DNA from 2 places in the Bacillus atrophaeus genome. Region 1 is predicted to be linked to the other one. Evidence: riboswitches for the same ligand, from Rfam matches in the RefSeq annotation. Region 1 holds a riboswitch; the other holds the start of a gene.
The links. Region 1 has a riboswitch for thiamine pyrophosphate ahead of tenA (thiaminase II). Riboswitches for the same ligand answer to the same signal wherever they lie in the genome.

Region 1 (4,801 bases):
TGACGCTGATTATATCAACCATTTCTTTAGGCGTTGTTGTGCCGACTTTAAAAGAAGAGCGGATAATGAATTCAAATATCGGGCAGATCATTTTGCTTGTGGCTGTCATTGCTGACTTGGTTACTATGATTCTTCTCGCTGTTTTTGCTTCCTTGTATGGGAACGATAATGGAAACATGTGGCTCTTAATGATTTTGTTTGCAGCCGGAGTTGTGCTTTATTTCTTCGGGCGGATCTTTAAGCATCGTTCTTTCGTGGAGTCGATGTCAAAAGGAACGATCCAAATTGGTACACGTGCGATTTTCACGTTGATTATCGTCCTTGTCGCATTGTCTGAATCACTTGGAGCTGAAAATATTCTCGGCGCATTTTTAGCTGGTGTGCTTGTTTCTCTGCTTTCGCCGAACAAAGAGCTGGTGCAGCAGCTGGATTCCTTCGGCTACGGCTTTTTGATTCCGATTTTCTTCGTGATGGTCGGTGTTAAATTAGACATTTGGTCGCTTTTTCAGGACCCATTGATTTTAATCATGATTCCGCTTCTCTTAATCGCGCTGCTATTGAGCAAAATCCTTCCTGTCCTTTACTTGAAAAAATGGTATGACAACAGGACGGTATGGGCATCGGGCTTTTTATTGACGTCTACGCTTTCTCTTGTCATTGCGGCTGCGACGATTGGAGAACGCCTGCATATCATCAGCGCGAATATGTCAGGGGCGCTGACTTTGGTTGCTGTCATTGCAAGCATTATAACGCCTGTCGGCTTTAAGAAATTGTTTAAAAGAGAAGAGGAGCCGGAGGAGAAAAAGACCATTACGTTTATTGGCGCCAATCAGATGACGCTGCCGGTAACATTGGAATTACCTGAGGAAGAGTATGAAGTCAGGGTGGTCCACGTATATCAGGAAAATGCAGAAGAAAAGCTGTCAGACTCTGTTTTCAGCGTGGAAACCATTTCTGATTATGAGCGTGAAACCCTTGAGTCACATGGGATATTTGAGACGGATGTCCTCGTTGTGGCGACAGGTAATGAAGATGTAAATGCTGATATTGCTCTTTACGCCAAAGAAAAAGGAACGGAACGCGTCATCGCAAGCGTCGGCTCAGTTGAACATGAAGCTGAATTAAAGGAGGAAGGCATCAATACTTTTTCCATTTTGCTTTCCACTAAGACACTGCTGCGTGCGCTTATCGAGGCTCCTGGTGTTATGAAGTTGCTCACAAACCAGGAATCTTCGCTGTACCAAATTAATATGGAAAACAGCAAATACGATGGTGTAATTTTGCGTGAATTCCCTCTAACGGGAGATGTCATTTTTGTCAGGATTTTCAGAGGGGTGGACAGCATTGTTCCCCATGGAGATACAAGGCTTCAATCAGGTGACCGTCTGATCGTGACCGGATCACGTAAGTATGTGACGGAAATGAAAAGAACACTGGAAGGATAAACCTTGACCAAAAATGGATTCATGTTAATATAGAGGTGCAGTAAAAATTAAAATATAATTGTATGACCACTAGGGGTGCCCTTCAAAAGGGCTGAGATAAAAGTGAGACTTTTAGACCCTCATAACTTGAACAGGTTAAAACCTGCGTAGGGAAGTGGAGCGGTATTTGGGTTATTTTATCTATGCAAATTCCAAACCACTTTTCCTTTCGGGAAAGTGGTTTTTTTATTTTTCAGAATGGAGGAATGACATGATGAAGTTTTCGCAAGAGTGTCGTCAGGCAGCAGCAGAATGGAGGAATGACATGATGAAGTTTTCGCAAGAGTGTCGTCAGGCAGCAGCAGAATGGTGGGATGGAAGCTTTGTCCATCCGTTTGTGCAGGGAATTGGTGACGGAAGCCTCCCGATTGACCGGTTTAAATATTATGTTCTTCAAGACTCTTATTACTTAACGCATTTTGCAAAGGTCCAGTCGTTCGGTGCTGCATATGCCAAGGATCTTTTTACGACGGGGCGAATGGCAAGCCACGCGCAAGGCACATATGAATCGGAAATGGCGCTGCACCGAGAATTTACAGAGCTTTTGGAAATCAGTGAAAAAGAGCGTGAGGAGTTTAAGCCGTCTCCTACTGCGTATTCTTATACCTCCCATATGTACCGTTCGGTGATGAGCGGGAACTTTGCGGAAATTTTGGCTGCTCTTTTGCCATGCTATTGGCTTTATTATGAAGTGGGCGAGAGGCTGCTTGAATGTGATCCGGGTCATCCGATTTATGAAAAATGGATAAATACCTATGGCGGCGACTGGTTTAAACAGCAGGTGGAAGAACAGATTAACAGATTAGATGAATTAGCGGAAAGCAGCACGGAGGAAGTCCGCGCCAAAATGAAAGAGAATTTTGTCATTTCCAGCTATTACGAGTACCAATTTTGGGGAATGGCCTACCGAAAAGAAGGCTGGTCGAACAGCGCCGCAAAAGAGGTGGAGAAACTTGGAGCTGCACGCGATAACTGATAATTGCCAGCGTGTTGAACATCTCGCGGCTTCGATCATTGCCGTTAAAGATGAGGTTGATTTCATTCATATCAGAGAACGGTCAAAATCGGCCGATGATATCCTGAAGCTGCTTGAGCTTATTTATCAAGGTGGTGTTGAGAAGCAAAAGCTGATTGTGAATGATCGGGTGGATATTGCGCTCTTTGCCAATATTCATCGTGTTCAGCTGCCGGGCCATAGTTTTTCGGCAAAACGGGTGAGAGCGAGGTTTCCTCATCTTCATATCGGACGGTCTGTTCATTCGCTTGAAGAAGCCGTTCAAGCAGAACGTGATGATGCGGATTACGTGCTGTTCGGGCATGTGTTTGAAACGGAATGCAAACAAGGTTTAGAAGGCAGGGGTGTGCAACTCTTGACAGAAATAAAACAAACGCTTGCGATACCGGTGATTGCATTAGGAGGTATAACGCCCTCTAGGATACCCGAAGTGAGACAAGCCGATCCCGCGGGGATTGCTGTCATGTCCGGAATATTTTCAGCGCCGGATCCTTTGGAAGCCTCCAGAAGCTATTCCCGCAAGCTAAAGGAGAACAAGTATGAAAAGGCACTATGATACAGTCATCATCGGCGGCGGGATCATTGGTTCAGCCATCGCTTATCATTTGTCAAAAGAAAAGCAAAAAACGGCTTTGTTTGAGAGCGGAACAATCGGCGGAAAAACAACGAGCGCAGCTGCGGGAATGCTTGGAGCTCACGCCGAGTGCGAGGCGCGGGATGCGTTTTTTGATTTTGCCATGTACAGCCAGCGTTTATATCAGGCGCTTGAAGCCGAGCTGAATGAACGGTCAGGCATTGATATCAGACGGCACAACGGCGGAATGTATAAGCTGGCGTTTTCAGAAGAAGACGTCGCTCGTTTACGGCAGATGGACGATTTAGACTCCGTAAGCTGGCATACAAAAGAAGAAGTGCTGGAGAATGAGCCGTATACGTCAAAAGAGATTGCCGGAGCCAGCCTGATTAAAGCTGATGTTCATGTTGAGCCTTTTTACGTATGCAAGGCTTACGCCAAAGCGGCAAGGCTTTCAGGCACTGAGTTGTATGAACACACATCCGTTACGGAAATAAAACGGGACGGAGATGCCGTCTGCATCACAACGACGGCCGGTGAAGTTTATGCGGATTATGTTGTCGTGGCGAGCGGGGTATGGAGCGGGCAGTTTTTTAAGCAGCTCGGTCTGAACCAAGCGTTTTTCCCTGTTAAGGGAGAGTGCCTTTCTGTCTGGAATGACGATTTTCCGCTTACGAAAACACTTTATCATGACCATTGCTATATCGTTCCGAGAAAAAGCGGCAGATTGGTCGTCGGGGCGACAATGAAACCGGGAGATTGGAGTGATAAGCCGGAACTTGGCGGACTTGAATCCGTTATGCAGAAAGCAAAAACAATGCTGCCGGCCATCCAATATATGAAGGTAGACCGTTTTTGGGCTGGGCTGCGGCCGGGAACTGGAGACGGCAAACCTTATATCGGCAGGCACCCGGAGGATAGCAGGATTCTATTTGCCGCAGGCCACTTCAGAAACGGAATTTTGCTGGCTCCGGCTACTGGTGAAGTAATTTGCGATTTGGTCATGGACAGAAAGGTCAATCAAAAATGGATAGACGCGTTTAGTATTGATCGCAAGGAGGCGGTTCAGGCATGATGCTTCAGCTGAATGGAAAACAAGTGGAATGGGACAAGGACACCGGCACTATCCAAGATTTACTCGCGTCCTACCAGCTTGAAAATAAAATTGTCATTGTGGAGAGAAATAAAGAAATCATTGATAAAGAGAACTATCGGCATATTAATCTCTGTGATCGGGATGTTATAGAAATTGTCCATTTTGTAGGAGGCGGATGAGAAATGCTAACAATTGGCGGAAAGCAATTTTCTTCAAGATTACTATTGGGAACAGGGAAATATCCAACATTTGAAATCCAAAAGGAAGCGGTACACGTTTCTGCGTCTGATATTTTAACTTTTGCTGTCAGGAGAATGAATATTTTTGAAGCGTCCCAGCCGAATTTTCTGGAACAGCTTGATTTATCCAAATATACACTGCTTCCAAACACAGCGGGAGCAAGTACCGCGGAAGAAGCGGTCAGAATTGCAAGACTTGCGAAAGCATCAGGTCTTTGCGACATGATTAAAGTGGAAGTAATCGGGTGCAGCCGTTCCTTGCTGCCGGATCCGGTTGAGACTTTAAAAGCGTCTGAACAGCTTTTGGAAGAGGGATTCATCGTTCTGCCTTATACGTCTGATGATGTCGTCTTGGCCAGAAAGCTTGAAGAGCTTGGCGTTCATGCCATTATG
Region 2 (4,801 bases), 290 kb from region 1:
AAATTACTTTGCTGAAGTAGAACAGGCGACATTCTCTCCAGGAACATTGGTGCCGGGTGTCGATGTATCACCTGATAAAATGCTCCAAGGCCGTCTGTTTGCATATCATGATGCGCATCGCTATCGTGTGGGCGCGAACCATCAATCCTTGCCAATTAACCGTCCTCGCAATGAAGTGAAAAACTATCAGCGTGACGGCCAAATGCGCTTTGACAATAACGGCGGCGGTTCCGTATATTACGAGCCTAATAGTTTCGGCGGACCGACTGAATCACCTGAAGATAAACAAGCCGCATATCCGGTATCCGGGGTGGCTGACAGCGTCGGCTACGATCATAACGACCACTATACTCAAGCCGGCGATCTTTATCGCTTAATGAACGAAGACGAGCGTACACGCCTTGTCCAAAACATCGTTGATGCCATGAAGCCGGTAGAAAAAGAAGAAATCAAATTGCGTCAAATCGAGCATTTCTACAAAGCGGATCCTGAATACGGAAACCGGGTTGCGAAAGGGCTCGGCCTGCCGATTAAGAAAGAAGTTTGACCTTACAAAAAACCGCTGACAACGTGATCAGCGGTTTTTTTTCATTCAAAAGATATTCTCATTTAACGGTTTGAATTGAAAAATGCATTTGCCTCAAAATAAAAGACACTTATCTGGTTCCTGCATGTTTTTCATCAATTTTCATATAAATCTCCTCCATCTGATGTTCATTATTCAGAATCTCCCATTTGTTTTTTTCAATAAGCAACTCCAAACTTAACGTTTGTTTCTTATATTTTTTTCGTTTTTTCGGTTTTTTCCGCCCTGCCGGCACATATTTTTTAACTCCCATGACAAACTCCTCCCGATTCCACGCATGCCCGCTTATCAGATACAAAAAGGCCCTTATCTATGACAAAAGATAAGGGCCTTCGGTGATCCGATCAGCTTGCATATGGAAATATTTATTCATCATCTTAATTCACACTATACCTACCTGTCAACTATAATTTGAGACAGCGGCACCTTAAATACAAACCTTATGGCCAATCATTTCATCAAAGGGGTCCGGCTACGCTTACCATTTATGGTTCGGACACAATAAAAAAACAGATGAAGATGCTTAAAACTCCATCTTCATCTGCCGCCTTTTATTGATATAAATTGCTTCCCGTCTCTACGAACTCTTTTGCCTTTTCTTTTAATCCTTCATCTATAGCTTCAGATTCATTAAGATTATTTTCCTTCGCATAATCCCGAATATCCTGTGAAATTCTCATACTGCAAAACTTCGGTCCGCACATCGAACAGAAATGAGCCGTCTTTGCTCCTTCCGCAGGCAATGTTTCATCATGATATTCAATCGCCCTTTCAGGATCGAGGGAAAGGTTAAACTGATCACGCCAGCGGAATTCAAAGCGCGCTTTTGAAAGGGCGTCATCGCGCATTTGTGCTCCCGGATGCCCTTTTGCAAGATCAGCCGCATGAGCTGCAATTTTATAAGTAATTACCCCTTCTCTCACATCATCGCGATTTGGCAGCCCCAAATGCTCTTTCGGCGTGACATAGCACAGCATCGCAGTCCCGTACCAGCCGATCATCGCCGCTCCGATGGCTGATGTAATGTGGTCATAGCCCGGTGCAATATCCGTCGTCAGCGGTCCTAACGTGTAAAAAGGCGCTTCTTTACAGATTTCCATTTGTTTATCGACGTTCTCTTTGATTTTATGCATCGGCACATGGCCAGGCCCTTCAATCATCACCTGTACATCATGCTTCCACGCAATTTGCGTCAGTTCTCCAAGCGTCTCCAGCTCCGCAAACTGCGCTTCATCATTCGCATCCGCAATCGAACCAGGACGCAGACCGTCACCGAGGGAGAAAGCAATATCGTAAGCCTTCATAATTTCACAAATCTCTTCAAAATGAGTGTATAAGAAACTTTCTTGATGATGGGCCAGACACCATTGCGCCATAATTGCCCCTCCGCGTGATACTATACCCGTTGTACGCTTTGCGGTTAAAGGCACATATCGAAGCAAGACTCCCGCATGAATGGTAAAGTAATCAACACCTTGTTCCGCCTGTTCAATCAATGTATCGCGATACACTTCCCACGTTAAATCCTCAGCAACCCCATTCACCTTTTCAAGGGCCTGGTAAATCGGCACTGTTCCCACCGGCACCGGGCAATTGCGGATGATCCATTCACGAGTCGTGTGAATATCCTTCCCGGTAGAAAGATCCATCATCGTATCCGCTCCCCAGCGAATCGCCCATGTCATCTTTTCGACTTCTTCTTCAATTGACGAAGTGACCGCAGAATTCCCGATGTTCGCATTGATTTTCACATGGAAATTCCGCCCGATAATCATCGGCTCGCTTTCAGGGTGATTCACATTGGAAGGAATGATCGCACGTCCACTTGCCACTTCATCTCTCACAAATTCCGGAGACACATGCTCACGAATCGCGATAAACTCCATTTCCGGTGTAATGATGCCTTTTTTCGCATAATGCATTTGAGTCACATTTTTTCCCGTTTTAGCCCGAAGCGGATTTCGTTTTAATCCTGGATAGCTTTCATTTTGATTTGCTTTTTTATAGCCGTTGTCTTCCGGTTTAATGGCTCGTCCCTCATATTCTTCCACATCACCACGCACTGAAATCCACTCATGGCGCAGTGGCTGCAAGCCGTCATGAATATTAATCTGTTGATTAGGATCAGTATAAGGGCCGCTCGTATCATATACACGAACCGGCGCATTTTCTTCCTCGCCGAACGATCCAGTGGTCGGACTCAAGCCGATTTCTCTCATCGGCACTTGGATGTCCGGTGAAGAACCCTCCACATATACTTTTTTGCTTCCGGAAAAACTCGACATAATGGAAATGTTAGCTTGCTGTACTGAATTGTTTTGCATGAATAATCCTTCCCCCTCTATAAGTTTGAAAGGACCAACCAAGCTTTAGCACCAGCACAAAAAAACCGCGCTCATATGTAAGAACCCGGTTTGGCAGTCAGTCATAAAGAAATATATTATTGCCCAAAAAAACAATAATAAAAACAATTCCTCTACTTCCCCACGCTGGTACGAACCAGATCAGGTCCAAAGGGTTAAGAAGCAAACACTTCTCTCTCAGCCCGTCAGACGGGCACCCCCAGTAACTATTGATTTCGCTTTCATCTTATCATAAATACAGAATCGAAGAAAGAGAAATGTAGAAAATATTCAGCTAATTCAACTTAAGTGATGAACCGGCAATGAAATTTCAGTTATTTCATTCTCATGCACTGTCACCCGATATGCCTGTGCGCCAGCTCTTGAACTCACAACCTGAAACAGTTGATCTCCTATAAAGTGCAAGGCCGCTCCATCATCCGCTGCATAGCCTTCGCTCAAAGACTTTTCTGAAATAAGCCTGTGAAACGCCGGTCTCCTCTCCTTCTCTCCATCATAATGAGGACAAAAACTCCCTTGTAAAAACCCTAAGCCATTCAGGCCTGTTAACGGGCCATTCATCGAGTCCGTCACGCCCTCTTTAAACCAGCAAATGGCTCCGGCGCTTAATCCTGATAAAATAACGCCTCTCTCCCACGCCTCACGCAATATATGATCTAATCCCCATTCTTTCCAAAGCACAAGTAAATTCCGGGTATTTCCGCCGCCGACGTATACAATATCCTGTTCACATATAAATGAAGCCAGATCTGTTGAAGGCGGTTTAAACAAGGATAAATGGTCCGGCATACACTCAAGCTTTTGAAATGCATGATAAAACCGCTGAATATAGCTTTCGGAATCACCGCTCGCAGTCGGCAAAAAACATACCCGCGGTGCAGATTTTTTTGTTTGCTCCAAAAGATATTGATCAAGTAGCAGATGATCCGGCTCCATCGAAAAGCCGCCTCCGCCCATAGCTATAATTTGTTTCACAAAGCAACATCTCCTTCATTTAAAATAAATGAATCCCCACAGATATACAGACCGTATAATAAATGTCTTTCCATATGATAAGAAAAGGAGCCTTAAACACATGTCATTTTTTAAGAAACTGGCTGCAAGCGCAGGAATCGGAGCAGCAAAAGTGGATACGATTTTACATAAGTCAAATTATAGTCCCGGAGAAATGGTAAGAGGCACTGTCCGTGTCAAAGGCGGAAGTATTGAACAGCAAATCCGTCATATTGAAGTCATTGTTAAAACAAAGTATAACATTCAAGAAGATGATAAAGCAGAGACAAAATATAAAACTGTGACCTCCCATCGGGTGGCAAATGAATTTATGATAGGTGCCGGGGAAGAAAAAGTTTTTTCATTCAGCTGCCGGCTGCCGCTTGATACACCCGTTACTATCGGCAAGACAAAAGTATTTCTCATGACTGATTTAGATATTGAAGGCGGCATCGATAAATCAGACTATGATTCGTTTCACGTCAATCTCCACCCTTGGATGAACAATGTATTACAAGCCCTGCAGGAAATTGGCTTTAGGCTCCATGAGGCGGACTGTGAACATGCCCCCTATTTCCGCCGGCGTCTGCCATTTGTGCAGGAATCTGAATTTATCCCGCATTCCGGACCTTACAAAGGGCTGCTCGATGAACTGGAAGCCGTATTTCACCTCCACGAAGACGGTCTAGAGCTTATTCTAGAAGTAGATCGGAAAGCGAGAGGCCTTGCGGGCTGGCTTGAAGAAATGTATAACGATGGTGAGCGGCTGACAGAGGTTTACTTTAGTGAAAATGAATTAGAAGCCGGCACAGACAGACTGGCAGACAGACTAGATCAGCTCATCAGCCGATACGCAGAA

Region 2: linked by a shared signal. The riboswitch ahead of thiC (phosphomethylpyrimidine synthase ThiC) and the one ahead of tenA (thiaminase II) in region 1 are both predicted to bind thiamine pyrophosphate.

The regions. Positions count from the first base shown of each region.
Region 1 covers NZ_CP154443.1:2,605,184-2,609,984, forward strand. The annotation lists gene AAHT65_RS13125 (monovalent cation:proton antiporter family protein) at 1-1,445, shown strand, start outside; TPP riboswitch at 1,507-1,615, shown strand; gene tenA (thiaminase II) at 1,753-2,460, shown strand; gene tenI (thiazole tautomerase TenI) at 2,438-3,055, shown strand; gene thiO (glycine oxidase ThiO) at 3,039-4,148, shown strand; gene thiS (sulfur carrier protein ThiS) at 4,148-4,348, shown strand; gene thiG (thiazole synthase) at 4,352-4,801, shown strand, end outside.
Region 2 covers NZ_CP154443.1:2,310,536-2,315,336, reverse strand. The annotation lists gene katA (catalase KatA) at 1-547, shown strand, start outside; gene AAHT65_RS11665 (FbpB family small basic protein) at 657-839, opposite strand; gene thiC (phosphomethylpyrimidine synthase ThiC) at 1,138-2,910, opposite strand; TPP riboswitch at 3,051-3,160, opposite strand; gene AAHT65_RS11655 (Type 1 glutamine amidotransferase-like domain-containing protein) at 3,229-3,924, opposite strand; gene AAHT65_RS11650 (sporulation protein) at 4,025-4,801, shown strand, end outside.